4 regions of the Streptomyces sp. GSL17-111 genome follow, and region 3 is predicted to be linked to each of the others. Evidence: riboswitches for the same ligand, from Rfam matches in the RefSeq annotation. Region 3 holds a riboswitch; each other region holds the start of a gene.
What was found. A riboswitch is a leader RNA that binds a small molecule or an ion and turns the genes downstream of it on or off. The one in region 3 is predicted to bind cyclic di-AMP.

Region 1 (5,158 bases), 530 kb from region 3:
CAGCCCTCCCAGTCGTCCTCGAACAGCGGGTCCTCGATGGAGACCAGCGGGTAGGCGTCGACGAGCTCGCCGTAGTAGGCGGTCATGTCGGCGGCGCTGCGGGACTTGCCCTCGAACTGGTAGGCGCCGTCCTTGTAGAACTCGGAGGCGGCGACGTCCAGGGCGAGCGCGATGTCGCGGCCGGGGGTGTAGCCGGCGGCCTTGACGGCCTCCAGGATGAGATCCAGGGCCTCGCGGTTGGAGCCGAGGTTCGGGGCGAAGCCGCCCTCGTCGCCGAGGCCGGTGGACAGGCCGCGCTCCTTCAGGACCGCCTTGAGGGCGTGGTAGACCTCGGTGCCCCAGCGCAGTGCCTCGGAGAAGGACTCCGCGCCGATGGGGGCGATCATGAACTCCTGGATGTCCACGTTGGAGTCCGCGTGCGAGCCGCCGTTGAGGATGTTCATCATCGGCACGGGCAGCAGGTGCGCGTTCGGGCCGCCGAGGTAGCGGAAGAGCGGCAGGTCGGACGCCTCGGAGGCGGCGTGCGCGACGGCGAGGGAGACACCGAGGATGGCGTTGGCGCCGAGCGAGGACTTGTCGGCGGTGGCGTCCAGGTCGAGCATGGCCTGGTCGATGAGGCGCTGCTCGGTGGCGTCGTAGCCCACGAGCTCCGGACCGATCTGCTCGATGACGGCGAGGACCGCCTTCTCGACACCCTTGCCGCCGTAGCGGGCCTTGTCGCCGTCGCGGAGCTCCAGGGCCTCGAAGGCGCCGGTGGACGCGCCGGAGGGCACGGCCGCTCGGCCGGTGCTGCTGTCGTCGAGGCCGACCTCTACCTCGACCGTGGGGTTGCCTCGCGAGTCGAGGATCTCGCGGGCTACGACGACGTCGATGGACGGCACGAGGGTCTCCTTCGTGTGGGTCGGTCTTCCTGAGGCAGGAGCCTAACGGTCCCCGGGGCGGCCGTGGGCCTTCGGCCCGCGTCCGGCGTGCGGTGCTGCGGTGAAAGCGCAGCTCAGCGGCGTGGCACCAGTTTGTTCAACAACTGAAGATAAGGGTGGGGGAAGCCGACGTCTCGCCGTACGGACGGGTTCGGCCCCGGCGGCCGACGCCCCGGTGCGCGGGGGGATGCGCACCGGGGCTCGCGAGGCGTGTACCCACCGGACGGCTCGGGGATGCGCGTCCGGCCCGTCACACCACCAGACGCTGGCCGGGGAAGATGAGGTTCGGGTCGCCGCCGACGACGGAGCGGTTGCGGTCGTACAGCTCCTGCCAGGTGGTGCCGTGCCGCTGGGCGATGTCGGCCAGCGTGTCGCCGGCCCGCACGACGTAGGTGCCGCCCTCGCCCGACTGCTGCGGCCGCTCCTGCTGCTGGGTCTGGTGCTGGTGCTCCGTCTGGGGAGCGGCCTGGGGCGCCTGCTCGGGCGCCTGCTGCTGCGGTTGCGGGCGCGGGGGCCGGTCCGCGCCCGTGGAGGAGCCCTCGGGGTCGACGTTCGCGGGCGGGGCGCCGGCGGTGAGGCCGCCCTCCTCCGCGCAGGCCCAGGCGCCCGGGCCCTGCATGTCGAGCAGCCGCTCGGCGACGGCGATCTGCTGCTCCTTGGTGGCCAGGTCGGCGCGCGGCGCGTAGCGGAGGCCGCCGGCCGCCTCCCAGCTGGACTGGGCGAACTGGAGTCCGCCGTAGTACCCGTTTCCGGTGTTGATGCGCCAGTTACCGCTCGACTCGCACTCGGCGACCTTCTCCCAGGTCTCGACGGAAGCGGCCTGCGCGCTGCCCGCCATGACGACGGGACCGCCGACGGCGGCGCCGGCGAAACCGGCGAGCGAGGCGGCGAGGCGGACGACGACGGGCTGACGGTTGCGACTCCGTTCGGAGCCCTTCTCGGTGAACAGCATGGACGGTCTTCCTCACCGGACGCCTACGGGGTGAGCTGTCGGGTTCGGGCGCGTGAGCCGCCCGGCCCGGTGCGGTCCACCCGCTCCGGGCTTCACCCCTAGCCGCTCGCACGGCACGTGCCTGGTTCCCCCGCTCCTGCCGGCGGTTCGCGGACGCGACGATGTTCCCGTTGCCCGTCGGCAGGATTCGGCGTGACGGTCAACGGCCCCGCGGTAGCGGGCGATGTGACGGTAAGCACACCGCAATAATCCGATCAAACACCTCGGAAACGGGCCATATATCCCGATTTGACGCTACGCCCGAAGAATCTGCCCAGGTCTAGGCACTGACGGACGGGCGCCGCAACCCGGAACACGCCGAACGGGAATGTGACGATCGTCACATTGCGTCCGTCCGGGTGACCCTCCGCGTCCGACGCACGGGCAACTAGCGCTGTGCGACCGGGAGTTCCAGGCTCTGACCGGGAAGGATCAGATCCGGGTCGGCACCGACGAGGGAGGCGTTGGCCTCGTACAGCGCGGGCCAGCCGCCCTCCACCCCGTGCTCGGCGGCGATGCCGGACAGGGAGTCGCCCCGGGTGACGCGGTGCTCCTCGGCGGCACCGGCCGGGTCCGTGCGATCGGCGGGGGCCGCGTGCCGCGCGGCACCCCGGTCCGGACGGTCGGTGCCGTCGGGGTCCGCCTCGCGCGGGTCGGGGGCACCCCGGTGCCGTCCGGCACCGTCCCCGGCCGCGCCACCGGACCGGGCGTCGTCCGGGACGGCGGTCTCCTCGGAGGGCGACACCTCCGGATCAGCCCGGTCCTCGGAGCCGTCCGTGGCGGAGCCGTCCGCCCCGGTGGGGCCGGGGGCGGGGCGATCGGTGGAGCGGGCCTCGTCGACGTCCGGGGCATCGGAGGGGTCGGGGCTCTGCGTGGCGGAGGGGTCGGTCGCGTCCGGGGACGGCGTCGCCTCCTGCGGCTCCGCACGGTCCGAGCCGCCCGAGCGGCCCGCGCCGTTTGAGCCGTCGGGGGTGCCGGAGCCGTCCCGGCCGCCGGAGCCGTTCCCGCCGTCGGCGGCGCCCGGCCGCCCGACCTCGGGGACGCCCGGTGCCTCCACGACCCCGTTGACGGACGCGGTCAGACCGCTCGTCACGGCACAGGCGGGCCAGGCGTCGGGGCCCTCGGCGGCGAGGATCGCCTCGGCGACGGCGATCTGCTGGCCCCGACTGGCGAGGTCGGGGCGGTCGGCGTGCTCCGTGCCGCCGTAATCCGCCCAGGTGTCCAGCGTCAACTGGAAGCCGCCGTAGTAGCCGCTGCCGTTGTTCGCGCTCCAGGCGCCGCCGCTCTCACACTCGGCCACGCGGTCCCACACCGCGCCGTCGGCGGCCTGGGCCCCGGAGGCGGCCAGGAACGGCAGGGCGATCCCCGCCCCGGTCACCCCCGCGGCGACGACGACGGCAGGAGCCTGACGGGGGCGGCGGTGCCGCCCGGTCCCGGAACGCATGCGGTGATCTCCCCAGTGACAGCGGGCACGACCCCGAAGGGGGCCGGCTGACGGCAGAACGTAGCGTCGAACGCCCGTCCGTCACAAGTCAGTGTCGCGGATATCACGCGACGGTCACGGCGCCTCACTCTCTGACGCGGCGTCGGGCGTGAACGCGACGGGGAGCGTGCGCAGCCCGCGCATGATGAGCCCGCCGCGCCAGCGCAGTTCGGCCGGATCGGCGTCAAGTCGCAGGTCCGGCAGGCGACGCAGCAGCGTGGCGAGCGCCGTGCGCCCCTCCAGCCGGGCGAGCGGCGCACCCAGACAGTAGTGGATGCCGTGCCCGTAGCCGAGATGGTTGTTGTCGCGGCGGGAGAGGTCGAGGACGTCGGGCCGCTCGAACTTCGCCGGGTCGCGGTCAGCCGCCGCGAGGACGACGAGCACCGGGTCGCCCGCCGCGACGCGCTGCCCGCCCAGGGTCAGCGGCTCGGTGGCGAAGCGCCAGGTGGCCAGCTCCACCGGCCCGTCGTAGCGCAGGAGTTCCTCGACGCCCGTCTCCAGCAGCGCGGTGTCGCCCGCCGCCAGCGCCGCCTGGAGACGGTGGCGCTCCTCCGGGCGGCGCAGCAGCGTGTAGGTGCCGTTGCCGATGAGGTTCACGGTCGTCTCGAAGCCCGCGAAGAGGAGGATGAACGCCATGGCGGCGGCCTCGTTCTCGGTCAGGTGCTCACCGTGGTCGCTCGCCCGGATGAGCCCGGAGATGAGGTCGTCCCCGAGGTCGTCCCGCTTGCGGTGGATCAGGTCGGCCAGGTAGCCGCGCATCTTCTTGACCGCACGTCCCACCCCGCCGCGCGGGCCGCCGCCGTGGCGCAGCATCATGCCCGCCCAGTCGCGGAAGTCGTCCTGGTCCTCGGCGGGAACGCCGAGGAGGTCGCAGATGGCGTAGATGGGCAGCGGGAAGGCGAACTCGTGGATGAGGTCGGCGCTGCCCCGCGCCGCGAAGCCGTCGATGAGGCCGTCCGTCAGCTCCTGCACGCGCGGGGCGAAGGCGGCCACGCGGCGCGGGGTGAAGGCGCGGGCGACGAGCCGGCGCAGCCGGGTGTGGTCGGGCGGGTCGATGTTGAGCAGGTGGGTCATGAGGTTGGCGCCGCGCTCGCCGGGAATGCCCACCTTCCCCTTGCCGTGCGCCTGCTCGCTGTGGGCACTCGGGTTCTTGCTGAGCCGGGTGTCGGCGAGGGCCTGGCGGGCGTCGTCGTAGCGCGTCACCAGCCAGGCGGAGACTCCGCTGGGCAGCTCCGCGCGGTACACCGGCGCGTGCTCGCGCAGCCAGGCGTAGGCCGGGTAGGGGTCGGCGGCGAACTCCCAGGTGAAGAGGTCGGGCATCGGGGGGCGGTCGTTCACGTCCACCCGAGGACGCTATCCCGCCGCGTGCGCCGGGGACGTCCGCCCCGGGGAGGTGGGCGGGCGTCGACGCGTTGACCCCGCACCCGCCCCTCCCCCGCACGCGCTCACGGCACGGAGCCCACACCGCTCGGGCGCGGAACCAGCGGTTCCCGGAGGTGCCCGTCGCGACGGGACGGCCGTGGCGGATCATTGAGCGTCGCTACAGCCGCCGCGTCGTCATCCCGTCCTCCGCACGACCGACCGTGGCGCTGGGCCGAAAAGGAGCGAAACCGTGGCACATCATTCCGCCCGGCTCGCCGGGGTGGCCGTCCACCTGCCGGAGAGCCGGCTCAGCACCCGTGACGCCGAACTCCGCGTCGCGGACCGCAGCACCGGGTTCCGCCCTCCGCCCGGCATCGTCGAGCGGCTGACCGGTGTCGAACG
Region 2 (5,158 bases), 1.8 Mb from region 3:
GCCGGGGGCGCGCCCCGGGAGGCCGGGGACCAGCGGCGGGTGATGGGCGAGCTTCTGGCCGCCTCACCACGGCTTCGGGAGGTGCTCGGGGCCTCGCCCGAGGAGTGGGTGCGGCGGGTGGCGGCCGATCACCGGCTGTGCGGCGCCGCGTCTGTTCTGCTCGTCGAGGAGGGTTTCGTGCTGGGCAATCCGCTGGCCTAGCGGGCCGGCGGGCGTCACCAGGACCGGGGAACTTCACGGGCCCGGTCGGCGTTGCCGGGGCACGGACATCTTGAGGGAGGGGTGCGACATGGGGTGGTTGCGCAGACCGGTCGTCGCGGGCGGGCTGGTGCTGGGCCTCGCGGTGGCGGCGGTGGGGCTGTACCTGTTCCAGCCGTGGAAGCTGTGGACGGACGAGACGGTGAACGAGGCGCTGCCGTCCTCCGATCCGGTGGCCGTGGAGTCGGAGAAGCCGGGGGCTGCCGAAGAGCCGGGCGCTGCGGAGGAGTCGGCGGAACCGACGGGTCCGATGACGCTGGCCGAAGGGCGGTTCATCACCCACGAGCACGCCACCGAGGGCACGGTGAAGATCGTGGACCTGGGCGACGGTGAGCGCGTCCTGCGTCTGGAGGGGCTGGACACCAGCAACGGTCCGGACCTGAAGGTGTGGATCACCGATGCCGAGGTACTGCCCGGTGAGGAGGGCTGGGGCGTGTTCGACGACGGCGCGTACCTGGACCTCGGGAAGCTGAAGGGCAACAAGGGGAACCAGAACTACGCGCTCCCCGCCGATGCCGACCTGGACACCTACAGCAGCGTCAGTATCTGGTGCGACCGGTTCAACGTGTCCTTCGGCGCTGCGGAATTGGCGCGCGTCTGAGGTAGGCGGGGGCGGTAGGCGGGGCTGGCCTTCGGGGTGCTCGCCCGCCGAGCGGCCGTCATCGCCCCGCCTCCGCGGCCCGGAGCACGCTGATGTCGCCGTTGCTGGTGTTCAGGTCGAGCCGGTGGGCCCCCGATCGGTCGTCGGGCACCTCGATGTTCGTGTCGCCGTTGCTCGTTCGGGCGGTCACCCGGTAGTCGGCCTTCGGCACAGTCACCGTGATGTCGCCGTTGGACGTCTTGGCACGGACGTCCGACGCGGTGCGGGAGGCCAGCGTGACCTCTCCGTTCGAGGTTTCCACCACGATGCGGGGTCCTTCGATGTCTTCTCCGGTGATGCGCCCGTTGGACGTCCGCACCTGCACGGGGCCGGTCACCCGGTTCATCTCGACGCGGCCGGAGTCGGTCGTCACGTCCACGGCGCCCACGTCGGCCACGCTGATCATGCCGCTGGACACCTCGCCGCGCACGGGCACGCCGGTGGGTACGTCGACGGTGTACCGCACCGAGCAGCGGTTTCCGCACCCGCCGAGGTACAGCTCTCCGTCCTCGATCCGATGCGTGGCGCCGTCCGGTTCGTCGCCCCGGTACTCGACCTCGCGGTGGAGGGTGAGTCTGCCGTCGTCCGTGCCGTTCACCGTGACGCTGCCCGCGTCGTTGTCGATCCGTACCGAGGTGATCCTTCCGGACAGCTCACTCTCGTCCTCGAAGGTCTCGCCCTGCACGAGGCCGCAGGCGGTCAGGCCACCGGTGGCGAGGCCGGCCGCGATGAGGACGCCGAGGCCACGAAGCCGCTGAGGCATGGAACTCCCCTTGATCGATAGGTCACCGTACGGGTGCGGAGTGTCGGACCCGCCCTGCCGGACGCCGACGCGCGTTCGACGCTAGCCGCGGCCGCGCGGGCGCGACCATGGGGCAAACCCCCGGCCGTGACCGAGGGTCGTCCACACCCGGTGACTGGTCCGGGCCCGCCTCCCGTGGCACGGCCCGGGACGACGTCAGGCGCGGTCGAGGGTGAGGACGGTGCAGCCGTTGGAGAAGGTGCGGCTGTCGGTGAGCGTGAACGCCGTGGGGTTGAACGCGGTGGTGAACGCGGGGATGCCCGCACCGGCCACGACGGGGTACTTCTTCACGATCAGCCGGTCGATCTCCGTGAGGAGGATGCCCGCGAGACGGCCGCCCCCGGCCAGGTAGACGCCCAGCGGGCCGTCCTCCGCCTTGAGCCGGCGCACCAGAGCGACGGGGTCCTCGGCGGTGATCGTGACGGCCGGGTCGGAGGACTCGGTGAGCGTCCGGCTGCAGACGTAGGTGCGCAGGTGAGCGTAGGGATCGGTGATGCCCTCCCGGAGGGCGGGCTCGTAGGTGCGGCGGCCCATGAGGACGGTGTCGAACCGCCGGTTCGGGCGGTCCGCAGAGCCGAGGGAGGCGCGGACGTGGGTCGGGAGCACTTCCGGGTACTCCGCGTCCATGTGGGCGATGTGGTCGTCGGCGAGGGGGTAGAAGTCGACCTCGTCATCGGGCCCGGCGATGAAGCCGTCGAGGGAGAGGCCGACGTAGTAGGTGAGTTCGCGCATGGTTCTCCTCGGGGAAGCGGCTGGAGCAGCCTTAATCACTACAGCTATAGTGGTACGCCTGTAGTGGTTCAGGCAAGCGGAATATCCGAGGAGGACCGCCGTGGTGCGCACGAACCCGGAGCGGCGCGCGGCGTTGCTGCACGCCGCCATCGACGTGCTGGCCGAGGAGGGAGCGCGCGGGCTGACGTTCCGGGCGGTGGACGAGCGGGCCGCCGTGCCGAAGGGGACGGCGTCCAACTACTTCGCCGGCCGCGACGCGTTGCTGCGGGAGGCGGGGCAGTACCTCTTCGTCCGCCTCACCCCGGACCCCGAGTACGTCGCGGAGCGCATGAGCCGTCCGCCCACCAAGGCGCTGGACGTCGTCCTGATGCGCGACATCGTGGAACGGGCCCGGTCGGACCGCAACGGCTTCCTGGCCATGCTGGAGCTGCGCCTGGAGGCCACCCGACGCCCGGAACTCCGGGAGGCGTTCACCGAGCACTACCGGGCGAACCTGGAGGAGAACGTCCGGGCCCACGTGGAGGGTGGTTTCCCCGGCGACCGGTCGACGGTCGTGATGCTCTACCTGGCGATGACCGGGCTCCTGGTCGAGTACCTCACGCTGCCCGGGGTGCTGGACGCGGCCGAGAGCTCGCTGGACGACCTCGTCGCCTCACTCGTGGACGTCATCGTCCCGGAGCAGTGAAGCGCCCCTCCGGTCGGGGGCCCGGCACAGGCCGACGGCCCTGGCGTCGGGGGGTGGTCCGCCAGGGCCGTCGGAGCGGGGTGCCCCCGTCGCCGGGGGGTGTGTCGTGCGGTACGGGCGCGCGGGGCCGGACGTTCACCCGCGCCGTGCAACCTCAGATGCTCAGGCCCTTGCCGCGCAGCCAGGCCAGCGGGTCGACGGTGTCGGTGCCGCCGGGACGCACCTCAAGGTGGAGGTGGGGGCCGGAGGAGTTGCCGGTGGAGCCGACGCGGCCGATGGTGTCGCCCGTGGTGACCTGGCCACTGGTGCGCGTCATCGATGACAGGTGGCAGTACCAGATCTCGGTGCCGTCCTCGAGTTCGAGCACGATGCGGTACCCGTAGGAACCGGCCCAGCCGGCCTCCTTGATGGTGCCGCTGTGCACCGCCTTGACGGGCGTGCCGCTCGGTGCGGCGAAGTCCTGGCCGGTGTGGTTGTTGGACCACATGCTGCCGGAGTCGCCGTAGCTCGAGGTGAGCTGGAAGTTCGCCAGGGGGAGGGCGTAGCTGGCGGCGAGCTTGCGCAGCCGCTCCTCCTCGGCCTTGCGCTTGCGCTCCTCCTCGGCCTTGCGCTGACGCTCGGCCTCCGCTTCGGCCTCGGCCTTCGCCTCGGCTTCCGCCTTCTTCTCGGCCTCGGAGGCGGCGGCCTTCGCGGCGGCGGCGACGGCTTCCTGACGGGCCGTGGCGTCGGCGGCGGACTGCTGGTGGTCGGCCTGGGCGAGGATGCGGGCGCGGAGCGCCTCGCCGGCGTCGGTGTGGCCGTTCTCGACGTCGGCGGCGGTGAGCGTGGCCTGGGTGAGCGGCGCTGCGACCGGAGCTGCTTCGGAGAGGTCGTCCTCCGGCAGGAAGGCTTCGGCTCCGGGTATGTCGTCGGTGAGGCCGGAGAGGTCGGGCATGGTCAGCGGGGCGCTGGTCTTGGGACCGGCCGTGGCGATACCGCCGGCGCCGATGGCGGCGACCATGCCGACCCCCAGGACGGCACTGCTGCGCGCCATGCCGGAACGCTGCCGGGCGACGCGGTGGCGTCCGCGGACGGGGCGCACGGTGTCCTCGGTGGGATTCCACTCGGTGAACGTGGTGCTGTCCTCAACGGACGGGCCGAAGACCTGATAGTCGTCCGAGGCTTCGCCTGCGTACGCGGTCTCGGTGGCATGCCTGCTCGACGCCACGGGGGCGTTCTCCTTTCCTTCCTTCTCGCCTACCGGGTTAGCTGACGGGTTCGGAGCAGGAAGGTCTCCTACGGGCACGGATGCCCGATTCACCCCAAAGAGTGGTTCCCCGGTTCCTTGAGTGCATCTGGTGCTGCGGGTTGTGCAGTTGTGGTGCAGCCGTGTTGCCAGTTGATGCACGGTCAGGATTCGGCCAAGGCGCACGGTGCCGCCTCTGTGGCGGCAGTGACGACCGCGCTGCGTTATCGAACGTTAATAGACTCGCGGCACATATTCCAAGCGTTCTCGGCAACAAGAGGCCGCTCCCGCCAGGACTTTCACCGCTCGCCGGGACAGAAACGGGCATAACCGCCGAGTAAAAGGTTGCCCAACAGCCGGGGATCGTGGCCAAGTCGTCATCACAGGTGTTTCGTGCCGTCACGGTAGGTGACGGCCAGGAGTGCCAGGTCGTCGGACGGTGGCCCGCCGGTGTACCGGGCGACGTCGGCGAGCACGGCGTCCAGGAGCTCGTCCGGCCCGCCGCGCGTCCACTCGTGCGCCCGGAAGCGCTCGGAGAGGTCGTAGAAGACACCGTGGGGATCGCGGGCCTCGGTCAGGCCGTCGGTGTTCATGAGCAGCGTCGCACCGACGGGGAAGGACACCCGGCCCACCGGTGGCGGGACGGCTCCCTCGGCGGGCAGGGCGGCCAGCCCGAGGGGCGGGGCCGGTTCGACGGGTTCCACGCGCTCCAGCCGCCCGTCCGGGTGGATGAGCCACGGCGTGGGGTGCCCGCAGTTGACGACGCGCAGGCGCCCGTCGTCCGTCACCTCGACGAGCACGGCCGTGGTGAACCCC
Region 3 (5,158 bases):
TGGCCGGAGCGGGCGACGACGCGGCTGCCGAACCCGTCGGGAAGCCGGATGCCGTTCGCGTCGGGGGAGTTGAGCGGACCGTAGGGGCTCGGTCCCGGCTGGGCCGGGTCCGCGTAGGCGGCGCCGCGCATGAGGGTGAAACCGAAGGCGACGGCCGAACCGCTCACCACGGTGCCGCGCAGGAAGGAGCGACGTTCCACGGATACCTCACCGGAGTCGTCTCGGCCCCGTCGCCCAGGCGGCGCCGGGGTCCAGCCCGCAGGACCCTAGGAGCGCCGCATGGCGCCTTCGCGACGGTCGCCGCAACGGCTCGCCACCGCCGCGTGAACGACCCGAACCGGTCGCGCCGGTGATGGGCGCGACCGGTTCGGGTCAGGGGAGAACCGTGGGGCTGGGAATCAGATGCTGACGCCCTGAGCCCGCAGGTACGCCAGCGGGTCGATGTCCGACCCGTAGCCGGCCCCGGTGCGGATCTCGAAGTGCAGGTGCGGGCCGGTGCTGTTGCCGGTGGAACCGACCAGCCCGATCTGCTGCCCGCCGGTCACGCTCTGGCCCGTGGAGACGGAGAGCGAGGACAGGTGGGCGTACTGGCTGTAGCGGCCGTCCGCGTGCTTGATGACGACCTGGTTGCCGTACGAGCCGCCCCAGCCAGCGGAGACCACGGTGCCCGCGCCGACCGAGCGCACGGTGGAGCCGGACGGAGCGGAGAAGTCCACGCCGGTGTGGTAACCGCTGGACCAGGACGAGCCGGTGGCGCGGTACGGCGTGCTCGGCGAGGCGTCGACCGGGCGGACCCAGCCGCTCGCCGGAGCCGCCTGCTCGGCCGGCTTCTCGGCCTTCGGCTCGGGCTTGCTGGCCTCCTTGGCCGGCTCCGGAGCGGGCTTCTCCACCTTGGGCTCAGCCTTGGGCTCGGGCTTGGGCTCCGGCTTGGGCTCCGCCTTCTTCGCGGGCTTCTCGGGCTTCGGCTCCGGCTTGGGCTCGGCCTTGGCTCCCTCGTCCTGCTGCGGAGCCGCCGCCTCGGTCACGTCCAGGCTCAGGCGCTGTCCGGGGAAGATCAGGTCCGGGTCGGAGCCGACGACGCCCTGGTTGGTCTTGTAGACGGCCTTCCAGCCGCCGTCCACCGCGTGGACCGTCGCGATGCCGTAGAGGGTGTCACCGCTGACGACGGTGTAGTCCTCGGCGGTCGCGGCCTTCTTGTCGGCCTTGTCGGCCTTGTCGGCCTTGTCGGCCTTGTCGGCCTTCGTGGGCTCGGGGGCCTTCTCGGCCTTCGGGGCGGGCTTCTCGGCCTTGGGCTCGGGCTTGGGCTCCGCCTTCTTGTCGGCCTTCTCGGTCTTCTCGGCCTTCGGCTCGGCGGTGTCCCCGGCCGGGTCGATCTGCGGGGCGGGGCCGTTCTTGGCCAGACCGGCACGGGGGCCGCAGACGGGCCAGGCGCCCGGGCCCTGCATCTCCAGCAGGCGCTCGGCGGCGGCGATCTGCTGGTCCTTGGTGGCGAGGTCGGCGCGCGGGGCGTACTGCGTGCCGCCCGCAGCCTCCCAGGAGGACTGCTGGAACTGCAGGCCGCCGTAGAAGCCGTTACCGGTGTTGATCGACCAGTCGCCGGTGCTCTCGCACTGGGCGACCTTGTCCCACACGGAGACGTCGGCGGCGCTCGCGGAGCCCGCGGCGAGGGGCACGGCCACGCCACCGGCGGTGGCGATGAGGGAAGCACGGGCGACGTGACGGGTTATCAGGGCTTTGCGCGGACGGCGGTGACGACCACGGGACATAGGTGTGTTCCTCTCCTACGCCTACGAGGTGAGCTGTCGGATTCGGACCGGAGAAGCCCGGCCACTCCCCTCGCGCCGAAACGCGTCGGGTCGTGGCTTCACCCCTAGCCGTACCGGTACGGATACACGGCACGGCGCTTACCTGGTTCCCCCGCTCCTGCCGCCCTGGTCTTTCAGGAATTCCCCCGGCCGGGCGGCAGGATTCGGCGTCCCGGCGGTAGGGCACCGCATCCGATGCGGTGCGGAGGAACCGTAAACACAACGCTTTGCACCAGACAAGCGGCTGGGCCCGGTGACGAGACCACCGGGACGGGCCTTCGGCACGGTGCGCACCGGGGCTGATTCCGAGCGTAAGAGGGCGGATCTTTCCGTATGTCCGAAAATCCCTGGTCAGCAGGGAAATTGGCGAGGCGGTGACAACGGGGCCGGCGGTGCGATCGCACACGGTCCGGGGTGCTGTGAGTCCGGTCACCTGCCCGTCGGTCGCCTCTTTATATCGGTCCAATCCCGGCGCTCTTGTTCTGATGGTGCATCAGGCGAGCCTGGTCGTAATGTCCGTTTGTGTCTCTTGTGAGGCTTATTGGTGGTCCGGGGGGGAGTTCGCGCTGGCGGTGCTGGCGGGCTGTCGCGGTGGGGCCCTCACGGCAGGGGGACACCGCGGGCCGTCAACCAGAGCGCGTACCACTCCTCGTGGCTGAGGGCCGGATGCCGGAGCGCGGCGTCCGCGCAGGCACGGATGCGCTCCGGCCGTACGCTGCCGACGATCGGTGCCACGCCCGCCGGGTGGCGCTGGAGCCACCACAGCACCACGGTCTCGGGCGTCGTGCCCTTCACCTCGGCCAGCTCCGCCACCAGCTCCGCCGTCGCCCGCTCGGCGTCCGTCCCCTGACGTCCGGTGTAGCGGCCCTGGGCGAGCGCCCCCCACGCCTGGAGCCGTATTCCGGCGGCCTGGCAGTGCTCCACCGTGCCGTGGGGGAAGCCGTTCCCGGTGGCCTCGGGCGTGTTGACGAGGACGCCCGCCTCCAGCCAGTCGCGCCGGTGGAGGCTCATCTCCAGCTGGTTCACCTCCAGCGGTACGTCCGTCCGCGACTGGAGGAGGGCGATCTGTGCCGCGCTCATGTTGGAGACGCCGAAGCGGCGGACGAGGCCCTGCCGGTGCAGGGACGTCAGGGCCTCGGCGATCCCGTCCGGATCGGCGAGGGGGTCGGGCCGGTGCAGGAGCAGCACGTCGAGCGCGTCCGTCCGGAGCCGGGTGAGGCTCTCCTCCACCCGCCGCGTGATGCTGCCGCCGCGCAGGTCGTAGACGCCGGGGCGCTCGCCGTCGGCGAGCCGGATGCCGCACTTGGTCTGGAGGGTGATCCGCTCGCGCAGCCCCGGCGTGCGGGAGAGGACCTCGCCGAAGACGGCCTCGGCCTTCCCCCGCCCGTAGATGTCGGCGTGGTCGAACGTCGTGATCCCGCTGTCGAGGGCGGCCTCCACGGCCGCCTCGGCCTCGGCGACGTCCGCCGCCTCGTACCCGGCCGCGTCCCAGGCGCCGCCCAGACCCATGCAGCCGTACAGGAGGGGGGCGGTGTTCGTTGTCGTCGTCACCCCGCCAGCCTTCCATGCGGCCGGGCCCGGCGCGGCACGCGCGAGGCGGCCGGGCCGGGCCCGGAAGGTGGGGCGCCGCCCGACGGACAGGGCGGGGCGGCGCCGGTCGGGGGTCACCGCACGCGCGTCGCGTACGCGGGCACCGTGACGGTCTCGTCGTCCAGGCAGCGTCCGCTGGCCAGGTCGAAGCGCTGCTTCAGCAGCGGCGAGGCGACGAAGGGTGCTCCGTCAACCGAGCCGAGCAGGCCCCGGGAGAGCACGTAGGCGCCGGTGAACGGGTCACGGTTGCCGATGGCGTGGACGGTGCCGGTGCGGTCGAGGAACAGCGCGATCTGGCCGCCGTCGGGCAGCAGGGCCGCGACGCCACGTCCGGGGACGAGGTGCTCGACGGCGCACACGGCCGCCCACGCGCCGCCGGTCCGCACCTCGACGCGCGCCGTGCCCGTGGCGGCGTTGGCGGCGGTGTCCCCGGTGGCTGCGGCGTCCCCGGTGACGGTCGGTGTCGCGGCGGGGGCGTCAGGGGTCAGCACGTCGGTCATGGCAGGGGTGCTCCTTCGAGGGTGCGGACGGGGAGGTCCGGGCCGGCCAGGATGTCGAGGTCGGGTTTGTTCTGGTCGCGCTCCGGCACGAACCGCACCGAGGGGTCGGGGGCGTCCGGGGCGTTGACGAAGGAGACGAAGCGCCGCAGCCGCTCCGGGTCGGCCAGGGTCTCGGCCCACTCGTCCCGGTAGCCCGCGACGTGCTCGGCCATCATGGCCTCCAGCTCCGCGCAGATGCCCAGGGAGTCGTGGACGACGACGTCGCGGACGTGGTCCAGGCCGCCCTCGATGCGCTCCAGCCACACCGAGGTGCGCTCCAGCCGGTCGGCGGTACGGATGTAGAACATCAGGAAACGGTCGATGAGCCGGACGAGTTCGGCGTCGGAGAGGTCCTGCGCCAGGAGGTCGCCGTGCCGGGGTGTGGCGCCGCCGTTGCCGCCCACGTACAGGTTCCAGCCGCCCGCGGTCGCGATGACGCCGAAGTCCTTGCTCTGCGCCTCGGCGCACTCCCGCTGGCAGCCGGAGACGGCCGACTTGAGCTTGTGCGGGGCGCGCAGGCCCCGGTAGCGCAGCTCCAGGTCGATGGCCATCTTCACCGAGTCCTGCACGCCGTAGCGGCACCAGGTTTGCCCCACGCAGGACTTCACCGTCCGCAGTGCCTTGCCGTAGGCGTGTCCCGACTCGAACCCGGCGTCCACCAGCCGCGCCCAGATCTGTGGGAGCTGGTCCACCCGGGCGCCGAACAGGTCGATGCGCTGGCCGCCGGTGATCTTCGTGTACAGGCCGAAGTCCTGCGCGACCTGGCCGATGACGATGAGCTTCTCCGGCGAGATCTCGCCCCCGGGGACGCGGGGGACGATCGAGTAGGAGCCGTTGCGCTGGAGGTTGGCGAGGTGGTGGTCGTTGGTGTCCTGGAGGGCGGCCTGCTCACCGTCGAGGACGTAGCCCCCGGCGCCGATGGTCGGCGCGAGCGAGGCGATGATCGAGGCGACGGCGGGCTTGCAGACCTCGCAGCCCTCGCCGCCGCGCGCCTCGGGGCGGCCGTGGCCGTCCAGGAGCTGCCGGAAGGACGTCAGCCGCAGCGCGAGCACGATCTCGTACAGCTCCTGCCGTGTCTGGCCGAAGCAGGCGCACAGCCCCGGGTCCACCTCGATGCCCTGGGCGGTCAGCTCGGCGTCCACGAGCTGGCCGAGCACCTTCACGCAACTGCCGCAACCCGTCCCCGCCTTCGTGCACTTCTTCACCTCCGGCACCGTGCCGCAC
Region 4 (5,158 bases), 3.5 Mb from region 3:
GGCCCGTGGCGTCGATCCGGTCGTACCGGACGGTGGCGATGAACTCGCCGCCCACGATCGCGGCCAGGCCCACCCGGTCCACGTAGTCGTGCTGGGTGAACCGGCGCACGTCACGGGCGGACAGTCGCGGGTACGGGGCGAAGAACCGGTAGTACTTCGACTCGTCGGAGACCTGCTCGTAGAAGCTGACCAGGCGGTCGGCGTCGTCCTCGGTGATGGGCCGGACGCGCGCCGTCCCGCCGTCGCGCAGCACCACGTCGGCTTCCCAGTGGGTCGGGTACGCGCGCTCCGGGGGCGTCTGCATGCGCCCCAGCGTACGGCGCGGCCGTGCCGCCGCGCTCGCCCCGTGCCTCCCCGTGGAACGCTCCGCACGACCGGGGGCGGGGCCGGGACGGTGGACCGGCCGTCCGCGCGCCCGCGTGCGAAGCTGATCCGGCAGGCTACGACCGAAGGGCATCACCATGGCTGAGCGTCGCGTCACCGTCGGCTGGGCTGAGGGGCTGCACGCCCGCCCCGCCGCGATCTTCGTCCGGGCCGCGACGGCCACGGGCGTCCCGGTCACCATCGCCAAGGGTGACGGGCCGCCGGTGAACGCCGCCTCCATGCTCGGCGTGCTGGGCCTCGGGGCGGAGAAGGGCGATGAGGTCCTGCTGGCCTCCGACGCGGAGGACGCCGACGCGGCACTGGACCGGCTGGCGAAACTGGTCGGTGAAGGGCTGGAGGAGATGCCGGAGACGGTGTGAACCGGGCAGGACCGAAAAGCCGCACCGGGTGCACGGGAAAAGCGCGGCGCGTAATACACCTTCCGGATTCTCAACCACGCACGGAAAGCCACGCACGAGAAATGGCGCGCCAGGCGAAACGCGTCAAAGAAGTGGGGCGCGCATTCCCGAGTGCTTTTGTATACGTCCCGTGTTAAACGGGGCCACGCGCCGTGTTGACGGCAGGTTTCGATGTTCTCACCGTCACCGGCCGCTGGGCACGGCGTATCGCGCCCGCCCGCTCGACATGTGCGGCCGCGAGGCTCCTGGCCCGCTCCGCGTCCCGCCGGGCGACGGCGTCGACGATGGCACCGTGCTCGTGCCACACGGCGGCGGCGCGGTCCGTCGCCGAGGGGTCGTCCTGCCGGTCGGCCGCGTAGAGCCAGGCGATCTTGCGGCGCAGTTGCACCAGCACCGTGGCCAGCGTGGGGGTACCGGACGCCTGGGCGAGGGTCTCGTGGAACCAGTCCCCCAGGGGCCGCAGGTCGGAGAGGTGCCCGTGCTCGGCCCGCTCCCGGCCCAGCCGCACCAGGCCGCGCAGCACCTTCAGGTGCGCCTCCGTCCGGCGGTGCGCCGCACGGGCCGCGCCGAGGGGCTCCAGCAGCGCACGCATGTCCAGCAGGTCGGCCGCCTCCTGCTCGGTCGGCCGGGCCACGCAGGCCCCCACGTGGCGCCTGCTGGTGACGAACCCCTCGGACTCCAGGGCCCGCAGAGCCTCCCGCACCGGCACCCGGGAAACGCCGTAGCGGCGTGCGAGCAGTTCCTCGGTCAGCCGGAAACCCGGCGGGAAGGCACCGCTCACGATGTCGTCCCGAACCGCCGTGCACACCGTGTGCGCGGAAATGCGCATACCCCGACCTCCGCCGTTATCCCCACGTTTTCCAGGTACCGCTTCCCCGCACTGTATTCCACTCCTCGCATTCTGCCGACGGCCCCCGGTGAGGAGGCGGAAAAACGACGGACCCCCGGCCGGGTGGCCGGGGGTCCGTCCTGAGCGGGGGCGCCGCGTCAGGAGAGGGGCACGCCCTTGCCCCGGAGGTAGTTCACCGGGTCCATGTCCGAGCCGTAGGCGGCGGTCGAGCGGGCCTCGAAGTGCAGGTGCGGGCCGGTGGAGTTACCGGTCGAGCCGACCTTGCCTATCTCGGCACCGGCGGAGACGCTCTGGCCCACGCTGACACCGATGGCGGAGAGGTGACCGTACTGGGTGAACGTCCCGTCGTTGTGCTTGACGACGATGTTGTTGCCGTAGGCGCCACCCCAACCGGCGGTGACGACGGTGCCGGCGGCGACGGAGTTCACCGGGGTGCCGGTGGCGGCGGCGAAGTCGATGCCGCTGTGCTTGCCGGACGACCACATCTGACCACCGCTCTTGTAGGGCGTGGTCACGTCGCCGCCCTTGACGGGCGCCACGTAGGCGGGACGGGCCGCGGACCGGTCGGCGCGCTTGGCGTCGTCGCGCTCGGCGGCGGCCTTCTTCTCCGCCGCCTTCTTCTCAGCGGCCTTCTTCTCAGCGGCCTTCTTCTCGGCCGCCTTCTTCGCCTCGGCCTTCTTCGCCTCGGCCTGCTCGGCCGCGGCGCTCTTCTGCGCGGCGGCCTGGTCGGCCACGTGACCCGCGATGGACGGGCTCAGCGCGAGGGCCTCACTGAAGGTGTTCTGGTGCTCGGCCGCCGCGGCGGGCGCGGCGAGGGTTCCGGCGACGCCTACGGCGACGGCGGCGACCGCGGTGCCCAGACGGACGGCGCGGGCAGGACGGTTCAGCTTGCCGGTGGCACGGTTGAACGCCATGAAGGTAGTGATCCTTTCCTTCCTTCTCGCCTACCGGGTTAGCTGACGGGTTCGGAGCAGGAAGGTCTCCTACGGGCGCAGGCCCGATTCACCCCAGAGGACATGTGGGTCCCCGGCTCCCCTCGCGGGGACTCGGCGATCGCTGCACGTCGGCCACAGGGCGTGGTCGCTTCAGACGGGCAACGCGAACGACGCTAAACCGGACATCCCGCCCGGGCCAAGAAAATCGGCCACTTTGTCGCACATGCCACATTCGCAGGTCAGAAGGGTGACGCGGGCCACTGGGAGCCCGGGAACACGCTGCGGCCCCCGTCCGCCTGGAGCGTCCGGGGGCCGCACAGTGGGTGCACGGAGAGTGACCGAAAAATGCCGTGCGACCGCTCAGTCGCCGCGCACGACGGTGACCTCCCCGATGTTCAGCTCGCGCACGGGGGCCTCGATCTGCTCGGCGTCCCCGACGAGAACGGTCACCAGACGGTCGACGGGGAAGGCCGCCACCGCCGCCGCCGTGGCCTCGACGGTGCCCGTCTCGGCCAGCCGCTCGTAGAGCCGCGCCTGGAAGTCGTCGGGGAGGAACTGCTCCACCTGGTCGGCAAGGGTTCCCGCGACCGCCGCCGCCGTCTCGTAGCGCAGCGGGGCGACACCCACCAGGTTCTGCACGGCGGTGTCCCGCTCGTCGTCGGTCAGCCCCTCGGCCGCCAGCGTCCGCAGGACGTGCCACAGGTCCGCGAGGGCGGGGCCGGTGACGTCGGTGGCCACCGAACCGCTGATCGCGAGCATGGCCGTTCCGTTGCCGTCGGGCGTCGACCGCAGCACCTGGCTGTAGGCCCGGACGCCGTAGGTGTAGCCCTTCTCCTCGCGCAGGACCCGGTCGAGGCGGGAGGTGAGCGTGCCGCCGAGGCAGTAGACGCCGAGGACCTGGGCGGGCCACACGGCGTCGTGCCGGTCGGCGCCGGTACGGCCGATGAGCAGCTGCGTCTGGACCGCCCCGGGGCGGTCCACGATGACCACGCGGCCGGTGTCGTCCGCGGTGACCGGCGGCACGGGCCGCGGCTGCGCGGACGCGCCCGTCCACGCGCCGAGTGTCTCGGTCAGCGCCCCGGCGAGGTCGACCCCGGTGAGATCGCCGACCACGACGACCGTGGCCGCGGCAGGACGCACGTGCGCCTCGTAGAACGCCCGCACGGCCGCCGCGTCGATACGCCGGACGGACTCCTCGGTGCCCTGGCGCGGCCGGGACATCCGCGAGGTGTCCGGGAACAGCTCCCCGGACATGGCGATCGCGGCGCGACGGGCCGGGTTCGCCAGCTCGTGCGGGATCTCGTCGAGCCGGTTGGCCACCAGCCGCGACACCTCGCCGTCGGGGAACGCCGGAGCGCGCAGGGCGTCCGCCAGCAGGCCGAGCCCCTTGGCCAGCCGGGAGACGGGCACCTCCAGGGAGACGCGCACACCCGGGTGGTCGGCGAACGCGTCGAGCGTGGCACCGCAGCGCTCCAGCTCGGCCGCGAACTCCTCGGCCGAGTGCTTGTCCGTGCCCTCGCTCAGGGCGCGGGCCATGATCGTCGAGACGCCCTCCAGGCCCTGCGGCTCGGCGTCCAGGGGGGCGACGAGGTTCACCTCGACGGCCACGACCTGCTGGCCGGGACGGTGGCAGTGCAGCACCGTCAGCCCGTTGGGCAGGGTGGCGCGCTCGGGGGCCGGGAAGGCCCACGGCTTCGCGCTGCCGCCGGCCGGCTGCGGGTGGAACTCCATGGTGGGGGTGGCGTCGCTCACTGCTCGGCCCCTTCCTGCGCGGTGTGGTGCACGTCGGCTGCGTCGTCGGAGATGACCTCGGTGGCGTCCTCTTCGCCCCGCTCCGCCCCGGACGTCGGCTCGTAGACGAGGACGGCCCGGTTGTCGCGCCCCAGACGCGCGGCGGCGACCGCCCGCACCTCCTCCGGCGTGACCTCCAGCACCCGCTGGACGGCCGTGAGGGCGAGCTGCGGGTCACCGAAGAGGACGGCGTACCGGCACAGCTCGTCCGCGCGCCCGCTGACGGTGGCCAGCCGGTCCAGCCACTCCCGCTCCAGCTGGGCCTGCGCGCGCTCCAGCTCCTCCGGGCTCGGCCCCTCGGCGGCGAAGCGTGCCAGCTCCTCGTCGACGGCCGCCTCGATCTCGGCGACCGTCGCCTCCCCCGACGCCTTGATGTCGAGCCAGCCGAGCGAGGGCGCCCCGGCGAGCCGCAGCATGCCGAAGCCCGCCGTGACCGCCGAGCGGTCCCTGCGCACCAGCCGGTTGTACAGCCGGGAGGACTCACCGCCGCCGAGCGCCGTCAAGGCCAGGTCGGCGGCGTCCGCCTCACGGGTGCCGTCGTGCGGCAGCCGGTAGGCGTGGAGCAGGGCGCGGGAGGGCACGTCCTCGTGCATCGTGCGCCGCGGCTCCTCCCCCATGACGTCGGGCAACGTGCCGTCGCGCGGCGGCTGTTTGCCGTCGTGCCCGGGGATCGAGCCGAAGTACTTCTCGATCCAGGCGAGCGTCTGCTCGGGATCGATGTCGCCGACGACGGACAGCACGGCGTTGTTGGGCGCGTAGTACGTGCGGAAGAACTGCCGGGCGTCCTCCAGCGAGGCGGC

Region 1: it holds a riboswitch for cyclic di-AMP, as region 3 does, so the genes downstream of both, V6D49_RS17595 (LysM peptidoglycan-binding domain-containing protein) here and V6D49_RS19945 (transglycosylase family protein) in region 3, are expected to answer to the same signal.
Region 2: it holds a riboswitch for cyclic di-AMP, as region 3 does, so the genes downstream of both, V6D49_RS11760 (M23 family metallopeptidase) here and V6D49_RS19945 (transglycosylase family protein) in region 3, are expected to answer to the same signal.
Region 4: it holds a riboswitch for cyclic di-AMP, as region 3 does, so the genes downstream of both, V6D49_RS04130 (M23 family metallopeptidase) here and V6D49_RS19945 (transglycosylase family protein) in region 3, are expected to answer to the same signal.

What each region holds. Positions count from the first base shown of each region.
Region 1 covers NZ_JBAJNS010000001.1:3,941,421-3,946,578, reverse strand. The annotation lists gene eno (phosphopyruvate hydratase) at 1-881, opposite strand, end outside; gene V6D49_RS17595 (LysM peptidoglycan-binding domain-containing protein) at 1,171-1,872, opposite strand; cyclic di-AMP (ydaO/yuaA leader) riboswitch at 1,879-2,043, opposite strand; gene V6D49_RS17590 (transglycosylase family protein) at 2,300-3,355, opposite strand; gene V6D49_RS17585 (cytochrome P450 family protein) at 3,470-4,714, opposite strand; gene V6D49_RS17580 (3-oxoacyl-ACP synthase III family protein) at 5,007-5,158, shown strand, end outside.
Region 2 covers NZ_JBAJNS010000001.1:2,677,510-2,682,667, forward strand. The annotation lists gene V6D49_RS11735 (hypothetical protein) at 1-201, shown strand, start outside; gene V6D49_RS11740 (DM13 domain-containing protein) at 290-859, shown strand; gene V6D49_RS11745 (DUF4097 family beta strand repeat-containing protein) at 918-1,661, opposite strand; gene V6D49_RS11750 (dihydrofolate reductase family protein) at 1,857-2,432, opposite strand; gene V6D49_RS11755 (TetR/AcrR family transcriptional regulator) at 2,533-3,117, shown strand; gene V6D49_RS11760 (M23 family metallopeptidase) at 3,272-4,324, opposite strand; cyclic di-AMP (ydaO/yuaA leader) riboswitch at 4,336-4,467, opposite strand; gene V6D49_RS11765 (PP2C family protein-serine/threonine phosphatase) at 4,723-5,158, opposite strand, start outside.
Region 3 covers NZ_JBAJNS010000001.1:4,467,187-4,472,344, forward strand. The annotation lists gene V6D49_RS19940 (alkaline phosphatase PhoX) at 1-200, opposite strand, end outside; gene V6D49_RS19945 (transglycosylase family protein) at 399-1,766, opposite strand; cyclic di-AMP (ydaO/yuaA leader) riboswitch at 1,770-1,947, opposite strand; gene V6D49_RS19950 (aldo/keto reductase) at 2,406-3,356, opposite strand; gene nirD (nitrite reductase small subunit NirD) at 3,470-3,895, opposite strand; gene nirB (nitrite reductase large subunit NirB) at 3,892-5,158, opposite strand, start outside.
Region 4 covers NZ_JBAJNS010000001.1:986,914-992,071, forward strand. The annotation lists gene V6D49_RS04115 (bifunctional acetate--CoA ligase family protein/GNAT family N-acetyltransferase) at 1-304, opposite strand, end outside; gene V6D49_RS04120 (HPr family phosphocarrier protein) at 462-743, shown strand; gene V6D49_RS04125 (GntR family transcriptional regulator) at 916-1,611, opposite strand; gene V6D49_RS04130 (M23 family metallopeptidase) at 1,770-2,546, opposite strand; cyclic di-AMP (ydaO/yuaA leader) riboswitch at 2,559-2,694, opposite strand; gene V6D49_RS04135 (M16 family metallopeptidase) at 2,928-4,298, opposite strand; gene V6D49_RS04140 (M16 family metallopeptidase) at 4,316-5,158, opposite strand, start outside.